DNA from 2 places in the Paenibacillus sp. E222 genome. Region 2 is predicted to be linked to the other one. Evidence: a T-box and tRNA genes for the amino acid it is inferred to sense, from the RefSeq annotation. Region 2 holds a T-box; the other holds one or more tRNA genes.

Region 1 (14,532 bases), 2.0 Mb from region 2:
GGGTGGCCATCCTTTATAGGAGGAGATGGACGAGAAATCCGCTATTGGATTGAGGCCTAATTATTCGTGAAGCCTGACGTTATATGGATTATAAAGTGGGAGGGGAAACCTTCCTTTTTTGTTTGTTTAATAATTTATAAAAAGAGGTTGACTCTTATTCAGGAAATATGATACATTATATTTCGTTCCTCAAACGAGCTTATCGTCAACAAATGATAAATTCTGCATAGGGAATTAGTGAAGAACTAAAAGCTTCAAAAAAGAAATTAAAAAAAGTTCTTGACGAAAATAAACGAAATGTGATACATTATTTAAGTCGCCGCCGAAAAAACGGTTGAGACGAAAAAGAGTAACACAAATCGAGTTTGATCTTTGAAAACTGAACAACGAGTGAGTAACGATCTTGCTTGCAAGATCGACGCTGAGAAATCGGTACAAGCCTTCGGGCTGTATGCTTTCAAAGCAAAATAAATGAGATTTTTAATCTCGTCAGTTTCAAAATGAGCTTATCGCTCTTTTCAATACTTTATTGGAGAGTTTGATCCTGGCTCAGGACGAACGCTGGCGGCATGCCTAATACATGCAAGTCGAGCGGACTTGATGAGAAGCTTGCTTCTCTGATGGTTAGCGGCGGACGGGTGAGTAACACGTAGGCAACCTGCCCTCAAGCTTGGGACAACTACCGGAAACGGTAGCTAATACCGAATAGTTGTTTTCTTCTCCTGAAGGAAACTGGAAAGACGGAGCAATCTGTCACTTGGGGATGGGCCTGCGGCGCATTAGCTAGTTGGTGGGGTAATGGCTCACCAAGGCGACGATGCGTAGCCGACCTGAGAGGGTGATCGGCCACACTGGGACTGAGACACGGCCCAGACTCCTACGGGAGGCAGCAGTAGGGAATCTTCCGCAATGGGCGAAAGCCTGACGGAGCAATGCCGCGTGAGTGATGAAGGTTTTCGGATCGTAAAGCTCTGTTGCCAGGGAAGAACGCTTGGGAGAGTAACTGCTCTCAAGGTGACGGTACCTGAGAAGAAAGCCCCGGCTAACTACGTGCCAGCAGCCGCGGTAATACGTAGGGGGCAAGCGTTGTCCGGAATTATTGGGCGTAAAGCGCGCGCAGGCGGTCATTTAAGTCTGGTGTTTAATCCCGGGGCTCAACCCCGGATCGCACTGGAAACTGGGTGACTTGAGTGCAGAAGAGGAGAGTGGAATTCCACGTGTAGCGGTGAAATGCGTAGATATGTGGAGGAACACCAGTGGCGAAGGCGACTCTCTGGGCTGTAACTGACGCTGAGGCGCGAAAGCGTGGGGAGCAAACAGGATTAGATACCCTGGTAGTCCACGCCGTAAACGATGAGTGCTAGGTGTTAGGGGTTTCGATACCCTTGGTGCCGAAGTTAACACATTAAGCACTCCGCCTGGGGAGTACGGTCGCAAGACTGAAACTCAAAGGAATTGACGGGGACCCGCACAAGCAGTGGAGTATGTGGTTTAATTCGAAGCAACGCGAAGAACCTTACCAGGTCTTGACATCCCTCTGACCGGTACAGAGATGTACCTTTCCTTCGGGACAGAGGAGACAGGTGGTGCATGGTTGTCGTCAGCTCGTGTCGTGAGATGTTGGGTTAAGTCCCGCAACGAGCGCAACCCTTGATCTTAGTTGCCAGCATTTCGGATGGGCACTCTAAGGTGACTGCCGGTGACAAACCGGAGGAAGGTGGGGATGACGTCAAATCATCATGCCCCTTATGACCTGGGCTACACACGTACTACAATGGCCGGTACAACGGGCTGTGAAGCCGCGAGGTGGAACGAATCCTAAAAAGCCGGTCTCAGTTCGGATTGCAGGCTGCAACTCGCCTGCATGAAGTCGGAATTGCTAGTAATCGCGGATCAGCATGCCGCGGTGAATACGTTCCCGGGTCTTGTACACACCGCCCGTCACACCACGAGAGTTTATAACACCCGAAGTCGGTGGGGTAACCGCAAGGAGCCAGCCGCCGAAGGTGGGATAGATGATTGGGGTGAAGTCGTAACAAGGTAGCCGTATCGGAAGGTGCGGCTGGATCACCTCCTTTCTATGGAGAATCGTTTCTTGTAACGGAAACATTCAAATACAAAATCTAGCCAGGTCGGCTAGTTACTCACTCGTTGCTCAGTTTTGAGAGCTCAAACTCTCAAACAGCTTGCTTTTGCATGGAGCTTGTTCTTTGAAAACTAGATATCGAAACGAAATTTTGCGATTTAGAACATTCCTTTAAGCTGATCTTGTGTAAACAAGTGAAGTGTTTATAAGGTAGACTGCTATTGCGATGGTATCGAATGGGAAGCGACTTTTGGCTTTGGACGTAGTCCAAAACAAGCGGGGCGCGCCATCGAAACCGGAGCAACTGGTTAAGCTACTAAGAGCACACGGAGGATGCCTAGGCGCTAGGAGCCGATGAAGGACGTGGCGAACAACGAAACTGCCTCGGGGAGCTGTAAGCAAGCTTTGATCCGGGGGTGTCCGAATGGGGAAACCCAGCTGGGGTAATTTCCAGTTACTCATAACTGAATACATAGGTTATGTAGAGGCATACCAGGGGAACTGAAACATCTAAGTACCCTGAGGAAGAGAAAACAATAGTGATTCCGTCAGTAGCGGCGAGCGAACGCGGAGAAGCCCAAACCAGAGAGCTTGCTCTTTGGGGTTGTGGGACATCTCACATGGAGTTACAAAGGAGCCGGTTAAACGAAGAGGTCTGGAAAGGCCCGCCAAAGAAGGTAAAAGCCCTGTAGTTGAAAGCCTGCTCTCTCCGAGATGTATCCCGAGTAGTGCGGGGCACGTGAAACCCCGTATGAATCCGGCAGGACCATCTGCCAAGGCTAAATACTTCCTAGCGACCGATAGTGAAGCAGTACCGTGAGGGAAAGGTGAAAAGCACCCCGGAAGGGGAGTGAAATAGAACCTGAAACCGTGTGCTTACAAAAAGTCAGAGCCCGTTTTAGGGGTGATGGCGTGCCTTTTGTAGAATGAACCGGCGAGTTACGTTCCCGTGCAAGGTTAAGGTGAAGAGCCGGAGCCGCAGCGAAAGCGAGTCTGAATAGGGCGATGTAGTACGTGGACGTAGACCCGAAACCGGGTGATCTACCCCTGTCCAGGGTGAAGGTGCGGTAACACGCACTGGAGGCCCGAACCCACGCACGTTGAAAAGTGCGGGGATGAGGTGGGGGTAGCGGAGAAATTCCAATCGAACTCGGAGATAGCTGGTTCTCCCCGAAATAGCTTTAGGGCTAGCCTCGGAAAACAGAGTCGTGGAGGTAGAGCACTGATTGGGTGCGGGGCCCGCAAGGGTTACCAAGCTCAGTCAAACTCCGAATGCCATAGACTTACTTCCGGGAGTCAGACAGTGAGTGCTAAGATCCATTGTCAAAAGGGAAACAGCCCAGACCATCAGCTAAGGTCCCCAAGTGTGTGTTAAGTGGGAAAGGATGTGGAGTTGCACAGACAACCAGGATGTTGGCTTAGAAGCAGCCACCATTGAAAGAGTGCGTAATAGCTCACTGGTCGAGTGACTCTGCGCCGAAAATGTAACGGGGCTAAACACACCACCGAAGCTATGGCTTGATGCTTGCATCAGGGGTAGGGGAGCGTTGTATAAGGGTTGAAGGTGTACCGTAAGGAGCGCTGGACATTATACAAGTGAGAATGCCGGTATGAGTAACGAAAAGATCAGTGAGAATCTGATCCGCCGAAAGCCTAAGGGTTCCTGAGGAAGGCTCGTCCGCTCAGGGTAAGTCGGGACCTAAGGCGAGGCCGAAAGGCGTAGTCGAAGGACAACAGGTCGAAATTCCTGTACCACCGTAAGCCGTTATGAGCAATGGGGGGACGCAGCAGGGTAGTGACGCGGACTGATGGATGTCCGTCTAAGCAGTGAGGCTGATGTGTAGGCAAATCCGCACATCGTAAGGCTGGACTGTGATGGGGAGCGAAAATTATAGTAGCGAAGGTCATGATCTCACACTGCCAAGAAAAGCCTCTAGCCAGGTGATGGTGCCCGTACCGCAAACCGACACAGGTAGGCGAGAAGAGAATTCTAAGGCGCGCGGAAGAACTCTCGTTAAGGAACTCGGCAAAATGACCCCGTAACTTCGGGAGAAGGGGTGCCCCGGTAGTGTGAATAGCACGAGGGGGCCGCAGTGAAAAGGCCCAAGCGACTGTTTAGCAAAAACACAGGTCTGTGCGAAGCCGTAAGGCGAAGTATACGGGCTGACGCCTGCCCGGTGCTGGAAGGTTAAGGGGAGCGGTTAGGAGCAATCCGAAGCTGTGAACCGAAGCCCCAGTAAACGGCGGCCGTAACTATAACGGTCCTAAGGTAGCGAAATTCCTTGTCAGGTAAATTCTGACCCGCACGAATGGCGTAACGACTTGGGCGCTGTCTCAACGAGAGATCCGGTGAAATTTTAATACCTGTGAAGATGCAGGTTACCCGCGACAAGACGGAAAGACCCCATGGAGCTTTACTGCAGCTTGATATTGAATTTGGGTACGATCTGTACAGGATAGGTGGGAGCCTTTGAAGCGTGAGCGCCAGCTTGCGTGGAGGCACCGTTGGGATACCACCCTGATCGTATCTAGGTTCTAACCTGGTACCGTAATCCGGTGCGGGGACAGTGTCAGGTGGGCAGTTTGACTGGGGCGGTCGCCTCCTAAAGAGTAACGGAGGCGCCCAAAGGTTCCCTCAGAATGGTTGGAAATCATTCGAAGAGTGCAAAGGCATAAGGGAGCTTGACTGCGAGACCTACAAGTCGAGCAGGGACGAAAGTCGGGCTTAGTGATCCGGTGGTACCGCATGGAAGGGCCATCGCTCAACGGATAAAAGCTACCCTGGGGATAACAGGCTTATCTCCCCCAAGAGTCCACATCGACGGGGAGGTTTGGCACCTCGATGTCGGCTCATCGCATCCTGGGGCTGAAGTAGGTCCCAAGGGTTGGGCTGTTCGCCCATTAAAGCGGTACGCGAGCTGGGTTCAGAACGTCGTGAGACAGTTCGGTCCCTATCTGTCGTGGGCGTAGGAAATTTGAGAGGAGCTGTCCTTAGTACGAGAGGACCGGGATGGACGTACCGCTGGTGTACCAGTTGTTCCGCCAGGAGCACCGCTGGGTAGCTATGTACGGAAGGGATAAGCGCTGAAAGCATCTAAGCGTGAAGCCCCCCTCAAGATGAGATTTCCCAGTATGTAAGACCCCTTGAAGACGACGAGGTAGATAGGCTGGGGGTGGAAGTGCAGCAATGCATGGAGCTGACCAGTACTAATCGGTCGAGGGCTTATCCAAGATATGCAGGTTGTAAGTCGCAAATTTCGTTTCGGATCTAGTTTTCAGAGAATAATCTCTGAAGCATATTCCCTGATAGCTCAGTTGGTAGAGCACTCGACTGTTAATCGAGTTGTCACAGGTTCGAGCCCTGTTCGGGGAGCCATATGGAGAGGTGTCCGAGTTGGCCGAAGGAGCACGATTGGAAATCGTGTAGGCGCCACAAGCGTCTCGAGGGTTCGAATCCCTCTCTCTCCGCCATAGTAAGGCCCGTTGGTCAAGGGGTTAAGACACCTCCCTTTCACGGAGGTAACAGGGGTTCGAATCCCCTACGGGTCATATTTAACTTCAAAAAAGAAGTTGATTTTCACAGCAGTTTTATGATAAGATCATAAATGTGTTGTTCGGAGGCTTAGCTCAGCTGGGAGAGCATCTGCCTTACAAGCAGAGGGTCGGGGGTTCGAACCCCTCAGCCTCCACCATATAACTTTTATAACGACGCGGGGTGGAGCAGCCCGGTAGCTCGTCGGGCTCATAACCCGAAGGCCGCAGGTTCAAATCCTGCCCCCGCAATTGTTCTTTCTTTCAAGAAAGTGATCTGGAACCGTGGTGTAGTTGGCCTAACATGCCTGCCTGTCACGCAGGAGATCGCGGGTTCGAATCCCGTCGGTTCCGCCATTTAATCTTTACATGAGGAAGCTGTTCACTAAATCTGCTATATGGCACCGAACGCCCTAGATAAAGTGCAACGTTTCAGGATTAAACTTTATTTTGGCTCGGTAGCTCAGTCGGTAGAGCAGAGGACTGAAAATCCTCGTGTCGGCGGTTCGATTCCGTCCCGAGCCACCATTTATTACAACTTAATACGCCGGTGTAGCTCAACTGGTAGAGCAACTGACTTGTAATCAGTAGGTTGGGGGTTCAAGTCCTCTCGCCGGCACCACTTATGGAGGATTAGCGAAGTGGCCAAACGCATCAGACTGTAAATCTGCTCCCGTACGGGTTCGGTGGTTCGAATCCATCATCCTCCACCAGTTTTTAGGGGCATAGTTTAAAGGTAGAACAACGGTCTCCAAAACCGTTGGTGTGGGTTCAATTCCTGCTGCCCCTGCCAATTAACTTTTAAGAACATATTGTATTATGGCGATCGTGGCGAAGTGGTTAACGCACCGGTTTGTGGATCCGGCATTCGGGGGTTCAATTCCCCTCGATCGCCCCTTTGTTTTTTTTGGGGATTAGCCAAGCGGTAAGGCAACGGACTTTGACTCCGTCATGCATAGGTTCAAATCCTATATCCCCAGCCATTATGCGGACGTGGCTCAGCGGTAGAGCATCGCCTTGCCAAGGCGAGGGTCGCGGGTTCGATTCCCGTCGTCCGCTCCAAAATATGGCGCCATAGCCAAGTGGTAAGGCACAGCTCTGCAAAAGCTTTATCCCCAGTTCGAATCTGGGTGGCGCCTCCAGTATATTTTTTGTAAAAATATGATATGCCGGCGTGGCGGAATGGCAGACGCGCTCGACTCAAAATCGAGTGGGAAACCGTGGAGGTTCGAGTCCTCTCGCCGGTATTCAAGCAAGTAAGGAAAAGCTCATTAGATGCAAAATCTAATGAGCTTTTTTTATTTAGTGGATTAAAAGATGAAGTACGGCAGTTAAGCAACAAGGCTCCTGAATGGATTTCGTAGGTCACCACAACACCATTACTGCAAGGGAATCCAACATGATGTGCTTGGGCAAATGACATTCTGGTATCTCTAAACTGTAAGTACCGCTTTACCTGTAAGCTGGCAATCTATCAGATGCTGTGCAATTACTCAATTGCAATCCCTAATCTCTGCACTTGGATTATGGCTTATAGAAGGAGATGGAATTACTTTTGTTTACGTATTGACTCATAACTTGAATGAGTATATTGTAGATATATAAAGTCTCTAATATTGCCTCGTTTAATTATGGATATTGTAGCTCTTTTAAATTCATATAAAAGATGCTTATCAAAACAAAATAATATCCTTTTTTCGAAATTATATTTTATAAAAGAAATGGAGTGAAGCAACATGTCTGAAGAAAAACATGTATCCAAGCATTCTGAAATTCTATTTGATCTATCTGTATGGGAAGAAGCGTGGAGGAATCAGTCCACAACTTCAAAATACAATATGAAGAGCACGGCGTTTGACGCGACAGCAGCATTTGAACGATGGGCTAGAGAATATCATCAACAGTCGTTTACTGAAGAGGGAAAGAAGCGATCCGAACGCATCATAGGCTGGATTGAAAATCAGGGAGTGAGTTTTGACGGGGTATCGATATTAGACATTGGGGCAGCATCAGGCATCTTTACAATTCTTTTTGCAACCAAAGGAGCGAACGTTACAGCTGTAGAGCCCTCTGAACTTTTAGTTTCATTAATGAAGGAGACAATTCCTGTATCCCTTACATCCAGTATTGATATTGTTTCGGAACGATTCGAGGACATATCGATTCAGGATAAGGGTTGGGAGAAGAAATATGATTTTGCATTTGCATCCATGTGCCCGGCAATGTCGAATTGGGAAACGATTGAACAGGCCATCAGCACTGCCCGAAAGTATGTCTATATCAGCACGATAGCTGGACCGAGAGAGCACACACTAATAGATGAGCTTAAAGAGGTACTAGGTGTCTATCCATCATACAACGCGGGAGATATGGGGTATATACAACAGCTGCTGTACTTGAAAGATTATTCTTACACCACCTTAATCACTAAAGAAACAAGTTTCATTGAGATACCTGTTGAGGAAGTCGTCGATAAGCTTCAGGAATGGCTTACTACGCACGAACTACCAACGGATGAGGGTTCGCTTGCCCTGGCTGAACAATATATCAGAGACACTTACAAGGATGGTGTGGTTACATTTTCACGCGGAGGGAAGTTTGGTAAAATTCTGATTCAACTGGAGCAACCGAACATGAAAGTGGTACGTCCAAGAAAACAGTAGACCTGTTTCAGTAGTAATATTAATTTAGATGAAGTGTTAGGGGAGCAAAGGGAGCAGTTAAACTGCTCCCTTTTTTATGGTCAGATACAAAAAACTTATTCTTTGACTAAATAACAAACGTTCTTCTATAGATAGAAATAGTTATAACCCTCGTACTTTATCCCCAAAAGAGCCGCTTACTGTTTTATGGATAGATCAGGCTTCTGCTTACGCTCCCTATACTGTCCAGGCGTAATCCCTTCCCATTTTCGAAAAGAACGGATAAAGTTCTGCGGGTTGTTATAACGAAGCCGTGCGGCGATATCCTTGACCGTTAGCTCGCTTTCGTCGAGCCACTTTTTAGCTATACTAAAGCGGTACTTCGTCAGATACTCACTGAATGCACAGCCTGTCTCTTTGCGGAACACACTACTCAGATAGTTCGCATTGTAATGAAGTCTGGATGCGCATTCCTCCAACGTCAGATCTTTATCGTATTCTTGTTGAATGATGGCAATCATTTTCTCGGATATGTGCTGATATTGGGCGTACTGTCTTTCCTTCAGAATGAGAATGATCGGTATGATGATATGATTGTGAAACCATTGCTCAACCTCAGCTGCATACTGTAGAGCATGAAGTTCATTGAAAATAGATCCATGGCCTTTGGAGATCTGTCCCAGTCGTATACCGGATTCCTGCATCATCTGCAAAATATGTGTTAACAATCGGGTAAATGCTACCTGATATTCTTCCGGTGTACACTCCATGCCGAACAGCACTTCAAGCAACTGATGGAGATGAGATGAGGCTTGGGCTGCATCGGCATTTTGGATGGCCTGTATCAGCGTATACTCCAGTGATTCGGGATATGGCAGTGCCCAATGGGATGTACGATTATCAATCGCCTCAAATTGAAAGATGATGCCTGCTCCCAGTTTCATTCGATGCTTGAGCGCTTCACGGGCCTCCGTATAAGCTTGCGGGATCTGAAATAGCGAGGCGTGAGGCTGACTGAAGCCAATGCTTACTTGGAGACTAAGGATCTCACTGATCTGATGTTGTAGTTGTTCCGTTAACGTATGCAGATGTTGTGAAAAACGAACATGATCTTGCTCAGAGGTACCGATAATGGTAACGACAGCCTGATCATATACTATAGGAAGTAACTGTTGTTCGGCATAAACACTCTCCTCCAGTATGTTCTGAACGGCAAATAGCAACAGATCACGATCCTTGGCATGGTATTTGGTGTGATTCATAAGATCAGCCTGAACTGCAATGACGGCTATTTGTTGCCACTCTTGAAGCTGTGAACCATAACCATTCTCTCTGAGTGTGTCATGAAGAGTGGATGGAGCATTTTTGCCCAGTAGCAGGTTGATTAGAAAATGAGTGCGGATCTGCAACTTATATTGATTCAATTTGCTTTCAAGCTGGGATTGAGAAGCAGATAGCTGTGAAACGCCAGCTCTGATTTGCTCAAATTCATCCATATGAAGCGTAGAATTGGTTTCCAAGTTACCTCTGAATAAGCGTTTATCACCAAGTTGTACAAGCAGCCTCCGTATGGGTATAACCATTCTTCTCGAGCCTGCCCATGAGACCAAAAGTGAAAGCAGTAGCATAGCGACACTGATATACATGGTGTGCAGCCCAATCTGAACATACTCATGAGTAAGAATATTCGTAGGCGAAATGAGAATATATGTCCACCCTTTTAGAGAAGAATGCGTATAGGACAGCGAGTAACGGGTATCTGCAATACGTACCTCCCGTTGCCCTGAAGAGGCAGCAAATCCACGGATAGATAACAACTCGCTAAAATTGGAACCCGATTCGCTATCTTTTATTCCTGCTGCAGCCAATGGCTGACCAATATATTCGGGATCAGGGTGGACCATGATGCGATGTTCACGATTCAAAATGATTAGTCCGGCTGTAGAGCTGCCCGGTGAATCCTCTTCCAGTGGTTTTTGCAGTGAACATGCAGGAATTCCCGCAATCAGGGCAGCGTCAGAAGAAACATTTACATCGGGTATCGATCTGGCGAGTGCAATATGGTAGATGCAGCCTGAGTTCACTGGGCGCTCATTATTGTTAAACACAGATGATGGTGTAAGCTGCCAACCGGATGTGAGTGTGTTTGATAATAAGTCTTTCATAGGCAGCGCCATTGGAAAATCAGTATTCAGGTACAGGCCAGCATGATCGATGAGCCAATCCTGGGTCTGATTAACGAGCGTAATATCCATTAGAGGCTCCCATGATCTCATATTATTAAATTCGTTCTGTAGCTTCTCAGCAAACAAAGGCCCAGTGTCTTGGATCGATGATGATGAAGTTAGCGAACGGAGCGTGTCCGGTGACCGAACGGCCTGATCGAGCATATAGCTTACGGTTGCAAGTTTGTGCTCCACATTGGTTTGCATTTGGATTAGCAATTGTTTATTGGCTTGAGCACGATGCAGCTCTGATTGTTTTGAAGAATAGATAAAAGCGGCGATTCCCGTCAACAGAATGGGCAGGGTACTTAACAAGATTCCGAAGACTATCATTTTATGTAGATAGCTGAATGATCGCACAGGTCCACTCCTGACTTTTGGATTAGTAACACTTTCTATTTTAGTAAACGCTTACATGTAGAACAATCTAAATTTTGTTTATTTGGATAAAAAAGTAATAAAAATTCATGTGGAAATTAAGATTATGTAATCGTCTAAATCATATTAGAAGTCGTTATAGCTTTAATGGAAGGCATATTGGGAAACGTCAGTCGGGGGAGAACGTAGATAAGAGGTATGGACGTCATATTCACACTGGGGAATCGGCGTTGAAGAAGGGCAATAAGGGATATCTAAGGCTGTTACTCGGTACAGTGGTCAATGGTCTGATCCAGGGACAGTCAAAGGTCCAACCCGATCCCCGACCTGAGTCTAGGATGAAAAACCGTCCACGGTCTGTTTTGAAAAGTCGCCGTTTCCCCTAGAATAAGGACATAAGGTTAAACAAGAAACAAATGAACAAACAAACACACATACCAAAATTAATGAACCGAAAGGGTGGTGAACAACAATTATGAGATGGAATAAAGGAAATGGCTGGGCGATTGTACTGATTGCATTGGGTGCACTCCTCCTCTTCGGAAAGTTAACTCCTCTACTGGGACATTTAATGGGTTATCTGATTCCGATCCTGATGATTGCACTTGGATACTACGGAGTTAAACGAGGAAATGTACTGCTTGGATGGATTGTTCTCTTCATCGGTATCCTCTCATTGCTGGGTAAACTGGCCTGGCTGATCGGACCGATCATCGCGATCGGGTTAATCATCTTCGGATTCTCCATGTTGAGTAATAATCGCAGTCGTCGTGGCCGTTACTAAGCTTTCACGATCTTGAAAAGGAGGACAGAACAAAATGAGTGTATTTCGTCGAATGCGGGATATTACCGTAGCTACTTTAAACGAACATCTGGAGCAAAGTCAGGATCCAGTCAAACTGATTGATCAGTTTCTGGTCTCGACCCGCCAAGACATCGGTGAAGCCGAGAAGCTTCGTCATCAATATGCTAGCCATACCAGACAAATGAAACAACAAGCCGATCAGGCCGCAGGTATGGTACACAAACGGGAAGAACAAGCTTCCATGGCTCTGAAAGCAGGCGAGGAGCACTTAGCGAAACTTGCTTTGCAGGAGAAAATTCTCCATGAGGAAAAAATGGAACAATATAATGAATTGTACGCACAAAGCAATGCGGCTTTACAGGAACTGGACGAACAGATCGACCAACTGAAAGTGGAGTATCAAAATGTATACAGCAAACGCCAATATTACTACGCTCGTATGCAGACGATTCAGTTACAGCAACGAATGAATCAGAGAGGTCACTACAACGGTCAGAATGTACCCCGTATGTTCAACCGACTGGACGATCAGGTTTCGGATCTCGAATATGAGGCACAGAGTCTCCGGGATTTGCGGCGGATGAGTCAGGATGGGTCAGGAACGTCTGGCACCATGTCATCCTCTACGCTGGACAAGGAACTGGAACGGCTGAAACAAAAGCTGAACAATGACAGAAAGGAGTAGACACATGAATAAACTTTACCGCTCATCGCGCAATCGAATGCTGACAGGTTTGATCGGCGGCATCTCTGAAAATCTTGGATTTAGTTCCACGCTGCTGCGTATCATTTTCTTCATCAGTATTTTCGCTACGGGGGGTACATCATTGCTGATCTACTTCATCGCTGCATTGGTAGTGCCAAAAGAACCCTATCACGCTGATCCATACACTTATGGTGCTGATCACGTAAGAGGATACAAGTAAACGAAAGGAGTAAGCACATGAGCAAATTATATCGCTCAACGCGTGACCGGATGCTGACAGGATTATGTGGCGGGATATCCGAGTCGATCGGCATGGATTCAACCTTGCTGCGTATCATCTTCGTCATCAGTATCTTCGTAACTGGCGGCACGTCGTTGTTAATCTACTTCATCGCAGCACTGGTGGTGCCAAAAGAGCCATATCCACCTTATGATCCATACGGCTATGGTCCGGGCCCTGGCGCTGGTAGAGGATACAACAACTTTGATCACGAGCCGCCAAGAGGTCCTTTCCAAAACAACCGTAATCAAGGTCCTGGAAACTTCGGTCCTGGCCCAGGATACAACAGCAGACCTCAGTCTGGCCCACGTTCTTACGACAATAACGCCTACGGAGCAGGGGCACAGCAAGAAAGTGAACTTGATTCCATGATGAAAGATATTGAGAAAAAAGCATTGAAAAAAGAAGTTGAAGAGCTTCGCCAAAAATTATCTCGTTACGAGAAGGGAGAAAAGTAAAATGGGAGTATTTAAACGGATTAAGGATATGACTAAAGCGTCGGTAAACGATATGTTGGATAAAGTGGAAGACCCGATTGTAATGTTGAACCAGTACTTGCGTGACATGGAGGCTGAAATTCACGAGGCAGAGGTAACAGTTGCCAAACAAATGGCGAATGAGCGTCGCATGAAACAGCGTCTGGACGAAGCAGAGCGTACATCGGTACAACGTGAGTCTCAGGCAGAGGCTGCACTGGCTAATGGTCAGGAAGAAGTGGCCCGTAAATTGCTGGAAGAGAAAATCTACTTCGATCAAAAAATTACGGAATACAGAGAACTTCATGCTCAATCCGAAGCTCAAGCCAAAGATTTGCTGCAACAGCTGCATGACATGAAGGATGAGTTCTACAAAATGCGTAACAAACGTAATGAACTTGTATCCCGTGCACAAATGGCAAAAGCCAAAAAACAAATGTCCCAAATTAACAGCTTGCACTCCATCGAGAGTGGTGGCGCATCCCTTGGATTCCACCGCATGGAAGAGAAAATCATGCAAATGGAAGCGGAAGCTGATGTGATCCGCGCACCTTATCGTAACACACAATCTACGTACACTAATCCTGTAGATACAGAGAAGCAATTCAAAGTAGATCAACAGCTGCAAGCTCTGAAAAACAAAATCGGCAATGGTGCGAAGAATGAAACGGGCGGTACTTCAAAAGAATAACTGTTCGCTCAGCAGACAATATGATATTCTATAAATCGTGAATAAAGAACGGTTTCTAGAACAAAGGTTAAGCCATACAGGTGTTCAAAGCCTGATATGGCTTTTCCGTCGAATTGGGAAGATCAACTTACAGAGGAGGTGCGGCATAGATGAATAAGAAGGGTCAATGGCTTGCTGTTGTAATCATTGTCATCGGCATGCTGATGTTACTGAACCGAAGTATTAACCTGCTGACCGTCGCCGCACTGATTCTGTTAACGATAGGTATGGTACAAGTTCGTAAGGGTGACACACACAAAGGTTATCGCTTCCTAGGGATCGGTGCCGCTCTGTTGTTGCTTGATAATCTAATGATTGTATTTTTGATTGTACTGGCTTCACTCGCCTATTTTTATTCCAAAAACAAAAAGATTCATCTAGACGGGCATGTCATGCGCAAGCAAAATTTCATGGCTCGTTACTATTGGGATCAGGCTCCATGGACACTGCGTAGCATGAGCCTATGGCATGCCTTGGGTGAGGTTAACGCAGATCTGTCCCTCTCCATTCCGGAGGATAAACAAACGATTGTGCTTCTGCAAGGTATAATGGGAAATGTTCGTCTGACGCTGCCTGAAGATTATGGTGTTGAGATTGAGGCGACGGTACTCTTTGGACGGATAAGTGTTAATGGGGAACAGGATAGTGGCATGATGAACAAATTGGTATGGAG
Region 2 (14,532 bases):
GTCCTTGCATTCTGTCTGCTCCCTCAGGTTGATCCCAGCAATTTGAAGCCTGCAACAGATACCGGCGTCGTTCCCATCCTGCAGGGTATTCTCATCAGTATCATATATCCGGTAGGTGAGCTGGTCCCCATTATGATGATTGTTCCCTATACGATAAAACAAGCTCACCGAACTCGGGATGTTCTTGTTGCGGCAGGACTTGGCAACTTGTTGCTGGCAATATTGGTTACTATCTCTCTGCTTGTTCTAGGTGCTTTCCTTACCCAGCACAACATCTATGCTTCCTTTATTTTATCTCAGAAGATTAACATCGGTGGTTTCTTTGAGCGTATTGAAGCCATTATGGCTTCTTCCTGGCTCATCTCCACGTATGTTAAAGCGATGGTGTATATGTACGCATTTATTGTGGGATGTGCCGAACTATTTAAGCTCAAGCAGTATCGCGTACTTATTCTGCCAGCAACATTTCTGATATTCGGTCTTGCCAATCTGGTCTCGCCCAATTTGACCTTCATCGTCATTACGGTCGTTCCGTATTGGGTAGATTGGGATACCACATTGAGCATTATATTGCCGGGACTGTTACTGTTGGTGCACATGCTCAAAAAGCGCTGGAAAAACAAACCTTCGGGATAAGGTAATGCCTGGAGTTCTACTATGTCAGGAAGGAGGCTGGAGACCATGCCAAAAGAAAAAGTAACCATTCGGCAATTTGCCCTGCTTACCTTTCTTGTCATGGTTGGGGATATGATTCTGATCTATCCTTCGTTAGTCACAACCTTGGGCAAACAGGACGCATGGATATGCTCTTTCCTCAGCCAGCCCATCGGTCTGTTTATCATATGGATTTTGTACAAGCTGCACCAAACATTCCCTGAACTATCTTTAATCGAAATTTGCAAGAAATTGCTTGGTCCATGGATGGGATCAGTATTGTCTGCTGGTTACCTGTTCTATTTCGCAATAGGCGCTGCCATCTGTATCCGTGAAGTTGGAGACTTCATGACGACCCAGATCTATCTCCAAACCCCCATCCGTGTCATTTTAATTATGCTCATGTGTTCCCTAACCTGGGGCCTAATGAAAGGGTTAAATACCATGGGAGCAACCAGTGAACTATTAACCCCCATTGTTGTTTTTTTTATGGCCTTCCTGTTTATGGGGTTAATGCCCAAATTAGACGCCTCGCATTTGAAACCATTTCTGAGCATAAGTTGGGTGCATTTGATTGAAACCGTTATTCGAGGATCATTCACCTCCTTCGGAGAGCTGCTTGTGCTTACCATGATTCTTCCTTATGTAATGTCAGGGCCACACCTTAAACGAGACCTCTTGCTTGCCACTTTCTGTGGAGGTCTGCTTCTATGTGTACTGCTATTGTTTTCCATTATGGTTGTGGGACCTTTCCTAACCCAGCATAACATTTTCATTTCGTATACCCTGTCCCAAAAAATTAATATCGGCAACTTCTTTGAGCGTATTGAAGCCTTCATGGCTACTGCCTGGTTAATTGCGACCTATTTCAAAAGCCTGCTGTACATGTTCGCTTTTGTTATCGGACTAGCTCATCTATTTCGGTTGAAAACATACAAACCACTCATTCTCCCTTCATCTTTGCTTATGTTTGCACTGAGTATCCTGATTTCCCCCAATGTCATTTTTTATATCGAAACCATCATGCCTGCATGGGTGGATTGGGACATTACTTGCAGTTTTATTATTCCTCTGTTGCTGTTACTTGTTCATCGCATTCGCTTTGGCAAGAACAAAAAAAATCAGACTCATCCAGAACGCTTGCCCACATAAAAAGGCTGTGCTTCACGGTATAATCCGCGAACACAGCCTTTATTATGAAGTGAACATTTATTCGATGTATAGAGAGCAGACAAGTTTACCTTCCTAAAGTTGCTGTAAAGCCTCAAGTGCTGCCTCAATATGTCCTTTAACTCGCACCTTCAACCACGACTTCAGCAGAACACCCTCTTCATCAATGAGAAACGTGGAGCGTACCATGCCCATGTATTCCTTGCCATACATCTTTTTGAGCTGCCATACGCCGTATTGCTCGGCAACCTGATGTTCTTCGTCGGATAACAGAATGAAAGGCAATCCATATTTGGCAATAAATTTGTCGTGCTGCTTCATCGGATCAATACTAATGCCCAGAATAACTGTATTTAACCCCTTGAACTCCTCATGACGATCACGAAAATCACATGCCTGCTGTGTGCAGGAAGAAGTCATATCTTTCGGGTAAAAATATATGAGCACCCGCTGTCCGCGATAATTCGAGAGCTTCACCGTCTCTCCCGTACTGGACGGAAGCTCAAAGTCTGGTGCCAGTTTCCCTTCGGTTAATGTCATCTCATTACCTCCTGAATCTAGTCTATTACCTTTCACAAAGGTCTTCTCTTATGATCCTGCTCCGCGATACTTCTTCACACCATAATTCCATAGCAGAAGACCGATGGAGCCAAACACCAATCCCATCACAGGTGTCAGCATCGCCATACGATGCATTTCGGATCGTTCCAGAAACAGAGCTGCCGGATAAATACCCACGAAGGCAAATGGAATGACCCATGTTAACAGGACCTGAATTGCACGATTATAGATGGTTACCGGATAACGCCCATATCCCTGAATGTTGTACATTAATGGCAGGATACCTGTAGGCGCGTCCGAATAAAAGGACAGAGACGTCAAGGTGATATAAATTCCTGCATAGATTAACACTGAACTAAGAGTAAGAATAATGAGGGCCGGAATATGCCACCACTCCAGCACAAGCCCCATCTCCGCACCGCTGATGACCATAATGATCAGACCGATAAACGAACCAACAAGTGCAGGCGGGTCCACATTTTCGAGTAAAATCTGGAACAGGTTATGCGCAGGTCGTGTTAATATGCGATCCATCTCGCCTTTGACAATATACCGTTCACTGAACCCCCACAGATTGATAAAACAACTGAAGATGCCGTAAGGCACCATAAAATATCCATAAACAAAAAGGACTTCACTCTCACTCCAGCCGCCCAAATTATCCGTATGCCGGAATACCACAAAGATAAAGATCAGATTGGTTGCCTGGAACAGCAAATCCGAAAGGATCTCGACCCAAAAATCAGCGCGGTACGTGAGACGTGTTTTCATGTAATTTTTTAAATATTCCCAGATCAGACCCATATAGTACACTCTGTTATCCTCCTTGCACGAACAGACGCTTGCGCGCCTGACGCCAGATCAGCATCATCGGAATGAGCAATATGACAAACCAGAACACCTGAATGCCGAGTACGCTCCAGATGCCTGTGCCTTCCACTCTTCCGGTGAAAACCGAGCCAGGCAGATACGTAATGGCCTGAAAAGGCAATACTTTCATCACTGCAGACATCCAGCCCGGATAGAGGCTGATTGGAATGATCAGACCGGAGAACAGATCAACCACAACGCGTTTCATGCGCATCATACCTTCATTGTTTTCCACAAAAAATGCGGCCAGTCCCGTAATGACATTAATCTGGGAGTTAATGAGGAAACTGAAGAACAGCATGACCAGAAAGCCAATCCATGCGGACGGCGCTGTTGGCAGTTCAACCGGGAACAACAGAATGGCAATGAGCATTCCAGGAATCATGAGCAGCAGGAAACGGAAAATACCTTCGCCCAGCCCCTGCATCATTTTGACCATGACATAGTTGATCGGTCTTATGAATTGAATGGCAATGGAGCCATCCCGAATGTCTGCGGCTATTTCCCGGTCCAGGTTGTTAAAATAAAATGCACGCGCCATCCACGATACCGCCACATATGTCGTCATCTGAGCTGCCGTAAAACCGCCCAATTCACCACTACTGCCGTAAATGGCTTGCCACGTAAAGTAATACACGCCGATATTCAGCGTATATATCAAAATGCCGGAATAATAATTCACCCGGTATGCAAGCATCGTCAGGAACCGGATGCGCATAAAATCAAAAAATGCACTATTCATGTTAGGATACACCCACCGCTTCGTTCTTTGCGCCCACAATCTCGGGACGCTCGGCGGAACCGGATTGGTAAATACTGCGCACGATCTCATCCGTGTTAATCTCAATAATCTGAATATCGGTAATATCTGCCTGTCCAACGACACGTCCCAGCACATCAGACACGTTGAGTTCAAGTGGAATCCAGACCGATGCGGACAGCTCGTTCTCCACCGTCCAGCGAACAGGAAGCGCAGCTGTCCATTCCAGCATTTGTTCCATAGGGTGAGCCGTACCAAACTTGAACCGGATTTCCCGTTCTTTGCCCCACTGGGATTTTAGATGATCCAACCCGCCATCATAAATGATATTGCCCGCATCGAGCATAATAACTCTTGAACATAAAGCTTCGATGTCCTGCAGATCGTGGGTTGTTAGCAAAATGGTTGTTCCGTGTTCCTTATTCATGTCTTTCAGGAATTCGCGGATTTCCGACTTCACAACAATATCCAGACCAATAGTTGGCTCATCCAGAAATACAATATCCGGATTGTGCAGCAGCGCAGCGACCAGTTCACAGCGCATACGCTGTCCAAGACTGAGCTTACGTACCGGACGGTTCAGCAGATCCTGAAGCTGTAACCGCTCAACCAATTCATCCAGACGTTTGCGGAAATCGATCTCACCTACTCGATACACTTTGCGCAGCAGATGGAATGATTCAATGACACCGATATCCCACCATAGCTGGCTGCGTTGACCAAAAACGACACCAATATTCTGTACAAACTTCTCACGTTCCTGATACGGAACATATCCACCAACCGATATTTGCCCTGAAGTAGGCACCAAAATGCCGGTCAACATCTTAATCGTTGTTGATTTACCGGCACCGTTCTCCCCAATATATCCGCATATTTCGCCTTGCGGAATTTGAAATGAAATATCATTTACAGCCAAGACCTCCTGGTATTGACGTGCAAACAGATCCTGGAATGCGCCCTTAAGTCCTCCTCGACTTTTCTGGACGCTAAACGACTTGCGTAAATCTTTGACATCAATCGCCAGCATGATTATACCTCACTTGGATTTTGTTGAAATTGCTTGTAGCCCAAAAAGAAATTATAATAGTATCAGTCAAAATTCAGCAAGCTTTAAAAATAGTCTGAGGCCGCGTCCTCTGTTGCATCTCACAGATAGGTCGTGTACGGAAAGCCCCGGCTAGATCAAATTGGACTCATTTTCATTTATTTTGAATACAAAGGAGAGCTAGCATGACCAGAAAGACGAAGAGAACCATTTGGATTTCTCTTGCCGCCTTCGTGCTGATTGTTGGAGGCGCTGCGGCATTTTATTTCGGTTCTATTCTCAATCAGTTGAATGGCTTGCAAAAGGAAGGCGATGAATCGCCGTTTGCCGGTATCGAAAATGTTGAAAAAGTAAGTACACCGGATCCTCCGAAATGGGAAGGCACCGAGACGGTAAATATTCTCGTTATGGGTGTGGATGCCCGCGGGCTGGAGAAGGGGGAAGTCCCTCGTTCTGACAGCATGATGGTCGTTTCGCTTGACCCACTCACCAAAAAAATTAATCTATTCTCCATTCTGCGTGACACATACGTCAACATTGACGGATATGGCAAGGAACGCATCAATACTGCCATTACCCATGGTCCCAACGTGGCAATGAAAGCTGCCGGAGACCTGCTGGGTATCCCTGTCCAGTATTATGTGTATACCGATTTCCAAGGATTCATCAAATTGGTGGATGCCGTTGGCGGTGTGGATTTTGACGTAGAGAAGGACATGCACTATACAAGTAAAGCGGACAATAATGAATACGATATTGATCTAAAAAAAGGCTACCAGCATTTGGACGGTAATACAGCTCTCATGTACGTTCGCTTCCGTCATGATGCCATGTCGGATTATGCCCGCTCTGAGCGGCAGCGCGAGTTCCTGAAAGCTGTAGCAGCGAAAATGCAGTCAACAACAACGATTGCCAAACTACCTTCCATTCTGGAAGAAGTAAATCCTTATGTAGATACCAATCTGACCCTCTCCGATATGTGGAAACTGGGCGGACTTGGATATCAGAGCAGCATGAACGGCAGCGAGCAAATTCCGCCAATGAAAATGCTCAAGGAAGAACGTACACCTGGTGGAGCTGAGGTGCTGTCGGTAACCAACGAGGAAAAACTCAAGCAATATATTCAAGATATCATTCATCCTCCTGTTCAAGAAGAAGGCAGTACTACCGGAGCCGAAGACAAAACGGCAAGTGGTGACGAACAAGACTCCAAGCAACCTGCACAGTAATGAAGTGCACACGAAGAGGGCAGCCCATATGCTGCCCTCTCGCTGTGTTTTGTTGATCTAATATGAAAGGAAGTTATCTTATGAATCCATCACGTTCCCGTTCCGAGCTTTTATACGAAGAAGCACTTCAACATATTGTAGGAGGTGTCAACAGTCCTTCCCGCTCATTCAAAGCGGTGGGAGGCGGTGCACCTGTATTTATGAAAAAGGCACAAGGTGCACACTTCTGGGATGTCGATGACAACCGTTATATCGATTATCTCGCGGCCTACGGTCCGATTGTTACAGGACATGCTCATCCTCATATTACCCAGGCGATTACCGAGGCAGCAGCAAATGGTGTGCTGTACGGTACACCTACTGAGCTTGAGATCAAGCTCGCCAAAATGCTGAAAGAAGCCATTCCTTCCATGGACAAGGTTCGTTTTGTAAACTCCGGTACAGAAGCAGTCATGACTACCATCCGGGTTGCCCGTGCCTACACCAAACGTAATAAAATTGTGAAATTCGCCGGATGTTACCATGGTCACTCCGATCTGGTCCTTGTGGCAGCAGGTTCGGGGCCGTCCACGCTGGGTATTCCCGATAGTGCAGGCATTCCGACAAGCATTGCCCACGAAGTCATCACAGTACCGTTCAACGATCTGGACAGCCTGAAAGCGGCTCTGGAGCGTTGGGGCGATGATGTCGCCGCAGTTATGGTTGAACCGATTGTCGGCAACTTCGGTATGGTTATGCCAGAACCCGGCTTCCTGGAAGGACTCTGTGCCATGACACGGGACAATGGCTCGCTTGTCATTTACGATGAGGTCATTACAGCCTTCCGTTTCCACTATGGTTCCACACAGACGTACGCGGGACTGGACAATCATGCGGAGATCGAACCGGATCTGACTGCACTTGGCAAAATCATTGGCGGCGGTCTGCCAATCGGTGCTTACGGCGGTCGTAAACAGGTCATGGAGCAGGTTGCTCCACTCGGCCCTGCCTATCAAGCCGGAACGATGGCTGGTAACCCTGCGTCTATCTCTGCGGGTATCGCTTGTCTGGAGGTTCTGCAAGGCGAAGGTGTATATGCGGAGATGGAACGTCTAGCCATTGATCTGACAACAGGCCTTCAGGCTTCTGCGGATCGTCATGGCATTGCGTTAACCATTAACCGAATTCGTGGTGCCTTTTCCACTCACTTCTGTGACCATCCGATTACGAACTATGATCAAGCCCAGGACACCGATGGTGAACAGTTCGCTTCCTTCTTCCGTCATATGTTAAATCGTGGCATTAATCTGGCTCCTTCTAAATATGAAGCCTGGTTCCTGACCACTGCACATACGGACAAGGATGTTGCGGAAACACTCGAAGCCGCAGAAGCTTCCTTCAAAGCTATGGCTCAGGCGTAAACGGTTATCTAAACCATTCACATATCGCATCATAGCAGGCATCACTGAAATTTACCTGATGAAATAAGGCGTCCCCCAAGCGATTAATCCGCTTGTGTGGACGCCTTTTGCAGTTTCACTATTTCCTCACGGATAATCCGCAGCCCTTCCTTGATCCGCTGCTTTGGAACATTGGATATATTTAACCGCAGCATTTTATCCTGATGTATCTCCTGTGCACCTTCCGGATAATATCGTTCTGTTGTATCGGCAATGACTCCACGTTGATCCAACCGGGACAGCAAGACCCTGAGCGGCATATCCTTAGGCAGTGGCAGAACCGTATGCTCCCCTCCTGTGCGCGGTGCTTTCACAAATGGACTGAAGTCCGGGAAGGCATTAAGCTGTTCATACAATTTGTTCATCCGGGCAGCATAGCGGCTGCGGATGACTTTGCCATGGTGAGCAAACATCCCGTTACGGATGTAGACCTCAAGTGCTGCCTGAGACAATACCGCTGTGTCAATGTCGAGCATTTTTTTGTATTTACTAAATGATGCAGTAAGACTTGCAGGCAGAATAGCCACGCCAATCCGCAGGCCGGGAAACAGGATTTTGGAGTAACTTTTCAGATAAATGACTCGCCCTTCCGTATCATACGACCATAACGGGTCCTGCTTTGTGTTCTCTTCCAGATCAGCCAAGAAATCGTCCTCTACCAGATAGACATCGTAACGCTGCGCCAGGCGGATCAATTTTTTCTTCTCAGCTGCCGTCAGGGAAGTCCCAATCGGGTTGTGAAAACGCGGCATGACATAAAAAAATTTGATGTCTCCTTCGCGGAACTGTCGTTCGAGCGCCTCCCAATCCAGGCCATCCAGCGAGCGTCTCACACCAGCAATCGGTACATTCAGTCCTTGTAGAAGCGAAGGCATATTATGATAACCCGGCAGTTCCAGCATCACCTGCTTTTTCCCATTCGGAAAAGGCATTAGCGCCAGCACAGCAAGGGCCTGCTGTACCCCTGACGTAATAAAGAACTGTTCCTGTCGGGCAAACACCTGATAATCGGCGAATTGCTTCTCCAGCAATTCAATCAAGGAAGGCAAGCCTCTCTCCGTTCCGTACAAGAACAGGTCGGCCTGTTTCTTCGCCATTGCCTCATCCACACAATGGCGAAAATCGGAATACGGGAACACTCGCGGATCAGGAGCTGCGGAGGCAAAATCCAGCGGCCCCTGCCACTCTCCATCCTCCACCTCGGCTCCATTCTGAACCGCATAATACCCGGACTGGGGCACCGCGTAGACCAGATGCCGCTCCTCCAGCCACTCGTACGCGCGTATGGCTGTACTCACACTACATTGATATTGCTCAGCCAGAACACGTACAGCCGGCAGTTTGATGCCTTTATCCTGCCATTGTCCACTGTTTTGCTGCCGCAATTGGTCCTGAATCCATTCCTTCAGTGATTCGGCGATAATCTCGTATTTTCTCATTGGATTCTGCCTCTCCTCCGACTTCAGCATTGCCTTAAGTGTACCGGTACAGTAATCGTTTTTGTCTATTGTACCACTATTGGTCTGGCAGTATATTGAATAAGGTCAGATCGCACACATTGGAGGAAACCTTATGAACAATAGCCAAACTAGAACTTACGCATATGTAGCAGCTGTTTTATACGCAGCCATTATTGGCTTATCCTTTTTATTTGTCAAAATGACGGTGAGTGTCGCACATCCCATTGATGTACTTGCCCATCGTTTTGCTTTGTCATTGCTCGTAGTCAGCATCCCTGTCGTTTTTGGATGGATCAAGATCAAGCTAACCCTTCGAGATCTGTGGCGTATCATTCCGTTAGGACTGCTCTCTCCTGTTTTGTTCTTTGCCTTTCAGGCATTCGGGTTAGTCTCATCCAACTCATCGGAAGCAGGGATTATCCAGGCGATGGCCCCCGTATTCACACTTGTGTTGGCCTCTATCTTTCTAAAGGAACGCACATCCATACCGCAAAAACTGTTCCTGTTGTTGTCTGTGGCGGGTGTAATCTTTATTTTTATGATGAAAGGGAACGGGATGTCAGCAGGCAATTTTAAGGGTATTGCTTTACTGCTGCTCTCCACGGTGTGTTTTGCAGGTTATGGTGTATTGGCAAGACCCTTGGCGCAGAAATATAAACCGATGGAATTGACCTGGGTGACCCTGATGGTTGGATTTATCGTCTTCAACGCAGCTTCCCTGATTCGTCACGCATCGAGCGGAACCATGATGGATTATGTGAAGCCACTCGGAGATGCATCTTACCTGGGAGCACTGGCCTATCTGGCCGTCCTCTCCACCATGTTCTCCACGCTGCTGGCGAGTTATGCCCTGACTCATCTGGAAGCTTCCAAAATGAGTGTATTCAGTAATTTGTCCACACTCATCTCGATTGCTGGCGGAGCCTGGATATTGCATGAACCCGTTCATGGATACCACTTTGTTGGAGCGCTGCTGATCATCGCAGGTGTACTTGGCACCAATATGAGCGGAAGAAAACGTGGGCTGGTCAAACCAGATCAAGCGTGATACAATGTGAAAAATTGTAAACCGACGTTATCAACAATGATGAAGAGAAGTACACGTGATTAGATACCTCAGAGAGCCTGCGGATGGTGTGAGCAGGTGTATCGGTCATGTGGAAATGGGCTTCGGAGTTCCGAGTTGAACCCGTTCTGCCACCTAACTCAGGAGCGCGGATCGTCAGTAGGCAAGGCGGCATGTTCAGCCGTTATCCATGGACAGGATATCGATAAGTCATATGCGGAATTTCCGCATATATTCATCCGTATCCCTCAAGCGGGCCGCAACCAGCGGCCAATTAAGGTGGCACCGCGAAGTATAAGCTTCGTCCTTCTGTTCTGTTCCCGTCTGGGAAACAGGATGAAGGACGAGGCTTTTTTTGATTTAATTTCTTTATTAGTACAACTCAACATTTACACAAGAACGGAGAGGACAGAAATAACCTGAAGAAGCGGAGTGTTCGCCTTTATCCCCAGATTTTCACCTTTGTAAAAGTGTATCAAAAAATCAGGGGATAACAGCGATCGGAAGGTTGTTCTGTCATCGAAGTGACAAGTGTAAATAATCTTTAGTTCGACTGAGAAAGATGCAGGCTGAAAGGAGGTGATGGTCGTGGAAGACGGCTGGTGGCGTCAGCAATTAAGGATCGACAAATCACAACATCAAAGGAGAATGAACCATGAACAAGAACAAAGACATTATTTTAACCGGAGACCGGACAACCGGACAGCTTCATCTCGGCCATTACGTGGGCAGCCTGCGCAGTCGGGTGCAATTGCAGGATGAGTACAAAACGTATATTTTACTGGCTGATGTACAGGCGCTCACGACCCACTATGATCAACCGGGGCTGATTGCAGACAGCGTACATCAAGTGACACTTGATTATCTTGCCGTAGGTATCGATCCCAATAAAGCCACTCTGTTCATCCAGTCGATGATTCCGGAAATTGCCGAGCTGACTGTCATTTTCTCCATGTTTATCACGGTGAACAGTCTTCGGCATAATCCCACGATTAAAAACGAAGCGCTTGACCGTGGCTATAAAGACCTCTATTACGGATTTCTCGGTTATCCCGTCAGTCAGGCTGCGGATATTGCGTTCTGCAAAGCAACCCTTGTTCCGGCAGGTGAAGACCAGATCCCACATATCGAAACAGCGCGGAAACTGGTACGGCGGTTCAATGAATTATATGCGCCAGTTCTGCCTGAACCACGTATTCTGACCGGAGAACGGCTGGGCGGACTGGATGGCGTGGGCAAAATGAGCAAAAGCATGGGCAACGCCATTTCGTTGAATGCTCATCCTGATGATGTGTATGCCAAGCTGTCCAGAGCGAAAACCGATCCTGCCCGCATTCATCGTTCTGACCCGGGGCATCCGGATATTTGTCCGGTGTTTGCCTATCACCAGCTATTTCGAAAGGATGAAGCCGCTGAGATTCATGCGAGCTGCAGTGACGGCACCATTGGATGCAAGGACTGCAAGAAGATGGCGGGCAATGCAATTAACGAACTGCTCTCTCCTTTCCGTGAACGGCGAAATTACTATGAACAACGTGGGCATGAAGTGAAAGAAATCCTCGTGGAAGGCACACGTCAGGCCCGTCAGGCTGCACGTGAGACAATGCTTGAGGTTCGTGAAGCGATGGGAATACGTTATTTCGACTGACGGTATGAGAAGGCTTGTTCACGTTAACACTGCTGAGAACAGTATATTGGGAAAAGAGGTACCCTCAGCATGAAACCAACACAGCCTTCTTTTTTGCAAGCCATGATGTTAATGATGTTATCTGTCGGCCTGATCAGCCACGTCCTGATCATCCCTGCTCTTTTGTCTTCGGCCAAAAGAGATGCATGGATATCCGTTCTGTTGTCTGCAGGGCCCTATCTTATATTCACGCTGATGCTTGCGTATGTCTCTCGTTTTCTCCAGCACCAAACCCTGCATGAATGGCTGACTTCCCATCTTGGCAAGCCTCTTGGCATGCTGTTTCGGGTGGGAAACAGCCTCTTTTTTCTGTCCGTAATCTACTTCACTCTGCATGATACCACCACTTGGGCCAAAACCAATTACCTGACGGAGACACCCGTATTGGTTACAAGCATTGCCCTGATGACTCTTTGTGCCTATGCAGCCTATAAAGGTATACGTTCTCTGGCATTTACAGCAGGATTGATCCTGCCACTGGTTGTGCTGCTTGGCTTCTATGTCGCAATCGTTAATTCACAATACAAAGATTACAGTCGTCTGCTGCCTGTGCTTGAACATGGCTGGCACCCTGTGCTTCATGGTACAGTCTACAGCCTTTCAGGCATGTTTGAGCTGCTGTTCATCTGGTACTTGCAGCCCCACCTCTCCAAGCGGATACGTGTATGGCAATACCTGATGCTCGCGTTCATTATTCTTGGGCTGACCCTTGGCCCGCTCATTGGGGCGATCGTGGAATTCGATCCTTTTGAAGCTGCCAAAATGCGATATCCCGCCTTTGAAGAATGGCGAATTGCCTCCTTGGGCAAATATATTGCCCAGACCGATTTCTTTTCCATCTACCAGTGGCTGGCCGGTTCTTTTACCCGGATTAGTCTGGCCATGTATATTGTAGTAGAAATTTGGAATATTAAGAGCGCCTCCAGAAGGATCATATGTTGTGCCACTCTTGGCGTCTTATTTATTCTTTCCATGCTGTATCCTCTGGATGATATGACATTCGAAAAGCTGCTTGTCCAATACATATTCCCGTTCAATCTCATGTATCTGAGCGGACTAGCGGTGGTTGCAACAGCCGTTGCATACATCAGTTCACGCCATCAGAGGAGGAAACATCATGGAGCACCAAACGATTGACACCACGTCCCATGAAACACTGCTTGCCTCTTTCGAAGAGCAGTTCAATCCCTGCGCAGATGTTGTTATTCAGACCTTTCCTGCCAAAGATGAAACCGATATGTCGGTGATTATGATCTACTGCGACGGTTTGGTGGATGGCAAACAAATCAACCAGTTTATTATCCCACGTCTGGAACAGCATTCTCTGTTCATAGAAGAAGCACATCCCAAAGAATTGGGATTAACCTTGAATCCGGTGGATGATCTCAAAGATACAGAGAATTTAAATCTGTTGATTTTTAGCGGACAATTACTGCTCATTTTCGGAAATGGTGATCAGTCCTGCAGTCTGGATATCGCGAGTATACCAGGAAGAACTCCTGAGGAATCGGCGATCGAGTCCTCGATTAAAGGGCCTCGAGATGGGTTCACTGAAGAGCTGTCCGTGAATATCGGCCTCGTTCGCAAACGAATGAAAACCTCTTCCATGTGTTATGAGAAATATGTTAAAGGTGGCCGTACCCAGACCTCCATTGGTCTATTGTATGTCAAAGACATCATTAACCCGGATATTCTGAAAGAAGCACGCCAAAATCTCGACCAAATTGAAATCGATGGTCTTCTCGGTACCTCCATTATGGAACGTGCAATTATGGGGGGAATCCGCAGCATATTTCCGCTCACGGATAATACGGAGCGACCCGATTATGTTGTGGACTCCCTTTTAAATGGGCGATTTGCTGTTCTAATTGAAGGCTCACCGGTAGCCATTATCGCTCCAACCACTCTGTTTAATCAGCTAAAGTCGCCAGAAGACGAGAGCACCCCTTTTTTCATTGTTACTTTTGAGCGAATTTTGCGCATTTCCGGATTACTGATTGCCTGCTTCTTTCCTGCCTTTTATATCGGCCTGACCAGTTTCAATGTGGAACAGATCCCCCTGCCTCTGCTCGCAACCATTTCAGGTACCCGGGTGGGTCTACCTATGCCAGTAACGCTGGAAGCATTTCTAATGATATTTATGTTCGAGCTATTTAATGAAGCAGGCCGAAGGCTCCCACGTGCCTTGGGACAGACCGTCAGCGTGGTCGGTGGGCTTATTATCGGAGATGCAGCTATTCGAGCAGGAATTACTTCCCCCACGATCATTGTCACGGTGGCGATCTCGGTGATCTCCAGCTATATTTTGGTGAATACCGTGCTTAGTGGGGCTACGGCTCAAGTCCGGATAGGGATGCTGCTCATTTCTTCCATCCTTGGGTTATTCGGTTTCATCCTTGGACTGCTTGGTCTGCTGGTGCACCTCGTATCCTTGGAGTGTTATGGTGTCTCATACCTGTCACCCGTCTCTCCTTATATACCCGGCGACTTCACCCGAGCCGTATCCATGCCCCCATCCATGAAACGGACCAAGCGCCCAGCTGTACTCCATACCCAGGATTCCACTCGCCGGAGGAAACGCTCGTGAC

Evidence for each region. The T-box of region 2 lies ahead of trpS (tryptophan--tRNA ligase). A T-box ahead of a tRNA ligase gene usually reads a tRNA of that ligase, here a tRNA-Trp.
Region 1: it encodes a tRNA-Trp, which carries the amino acid that the T-box ahead of trpS (tryptophan--tRNA ligase) is inferred to sense. The anticodon was not compared.

What each region holds. Positions count from the first base shown of each region.
Region 1 covers NZ_CP058552.1:2,394,874-2,409,405, forward strand. The annotation lists gene HW560_RS10595 (nucleotidyltransferase-like protein) at 1-60, shown strand, start outside; rRNA gene HW560_RS10600 (16S ribosomal RNA) at 527-2,078, shown strand; rRNA gene HW560_RS10605 (23S ribosomal RNA) at 2,393-5,317, shown strand; tRNA gene HW560_RS10610 (tRNA-Asn) at 5,387-5,462, shown strand; tRNA gene HW560_RS10615 (tRNA-Ser) at 5,466-5,557, shown strand; tRNA gene HW560_RS10620 (tRNA-Glu) at 5,564-5,635, shown strand; tRNA gene HW560_RS10625 (tRNA-Val) at 5,703-5,778, shown strand; tRNA gene HW560_RS10630 (tRNA-Met) at 5,796-5,869, shown strand; tRNA gene HW560_RS10635 (tRNA-Asp) at 5,897-5,974, shown strand; tRNA gene HW560_RS10640 (tRNA-Phe) at 6,070-6,145, shown strand; tRNA gene HW560_RS10645 (tRNA-Thr) at 6,164-6,239, shown strand; tRNA gene HW560_RS10650 (tRNA-Tyr) at 6,245-6,330, shown strand; tRNA gene HW560_RS10655 (tRNA-Trp) at 6,337-6,410, shown strand; tRNA gene HW560_RS10660 (tRNA-His) at 6,440-6,512, shown strand; tRNA gene HW560_RS10665 (tRNA-Gln) at 6,526-6,600, shown strand; tRNA gene HW560_RS10670 (tRNA-Gly) at 6,605-6,679, shown strand; tRNA gene HW560_RS10675 (tRNA-Cys) at 6,686-6,759, shown strand; tRNA gene HW560_RS10680 (tRNA-Leu) at 6,786-6,864, shown strand; gene HW560_RS10685 (class I SAM-dependent methyltransferase) at 7,354-8,280, shown strand; gene HW560_RS10690 (PDC sensor domain-containing protein) at 8,457-10,844, opposite strand; gene HW560_RS10695 (LiaF transmembrane domain-containing protein) at 11,338-11,646, shown strand; gene HW560_RS10700 (PspA/IM30 family protein) at 11,681-12,352, shown strand; gene HW560_RS10705 (PspC domain-containing protein) at 12,357-12,593, shown strand; gene HW560_RS10710 (PspC domain-containing protein) at 12,611-13,111, shown strand; gene HW560_RS10715 (PspA/IM30 family protein) at 13,113-13,820, shown strand; gene liaF (cell wall-active antibiotics response protein LiaF) at 13,970-14,532, shown strand, end outside.
Region 2 covers NZ_CP058552.1:418,268-432,799, forward strand. The annotation lists gene HW560_RS01785 (GerAB/ArcD/ProY family transporter) at 1-636, shown strand, start outside; gene HW560_RS01790 (GerAB/ArcD/ProY family transporter) at 682-1,806, shown strand; gene bcp (thioredoxin-dependent thiol peroxidase) at 1,900-2,364, opposite strand; gene HW560_RS01800 (ABC transporter permease) at 2,413-3,189, opposite strand; gene HW560_RS01805 (ABC transporter permease) at 3,203-3,997, opposite strand; gene HW560_RS01810 (ABC transporter ATP-binding protein) at 3,999-5,045, opposite strand; gene HW560_RS01815 (LCP family protein) at 5,249-6,292, shown strand; gene HW560_RS01820 (glutamate-1-semialdehyde 2,1-aminomutase) at 6,373-7,692, shown strand; gene HW560_RS01825 (aminotransferase-like domain-containing protein) at 7,776-9,170, opposite strand; gene HW560_RS01830 (DMT family transporter) at 9,304-10,239, shown strand; T-box leader at 10,267-10,569, shown strand; gene trpS (tryptophan--tRNA ligase) at 10,913-11,905, shown strand; gene HW560_RS01840 (GerAB/ArcD/ProY family transporter) at 11,975-13,081, shown strand; gene HW560_RS01845 (spore germination protein) at 13,062-14,531, shown strand; gene HW560_RS01850 (Ger(x)C family spore germination protein) at 14,528-14,532, shown strand, end outside.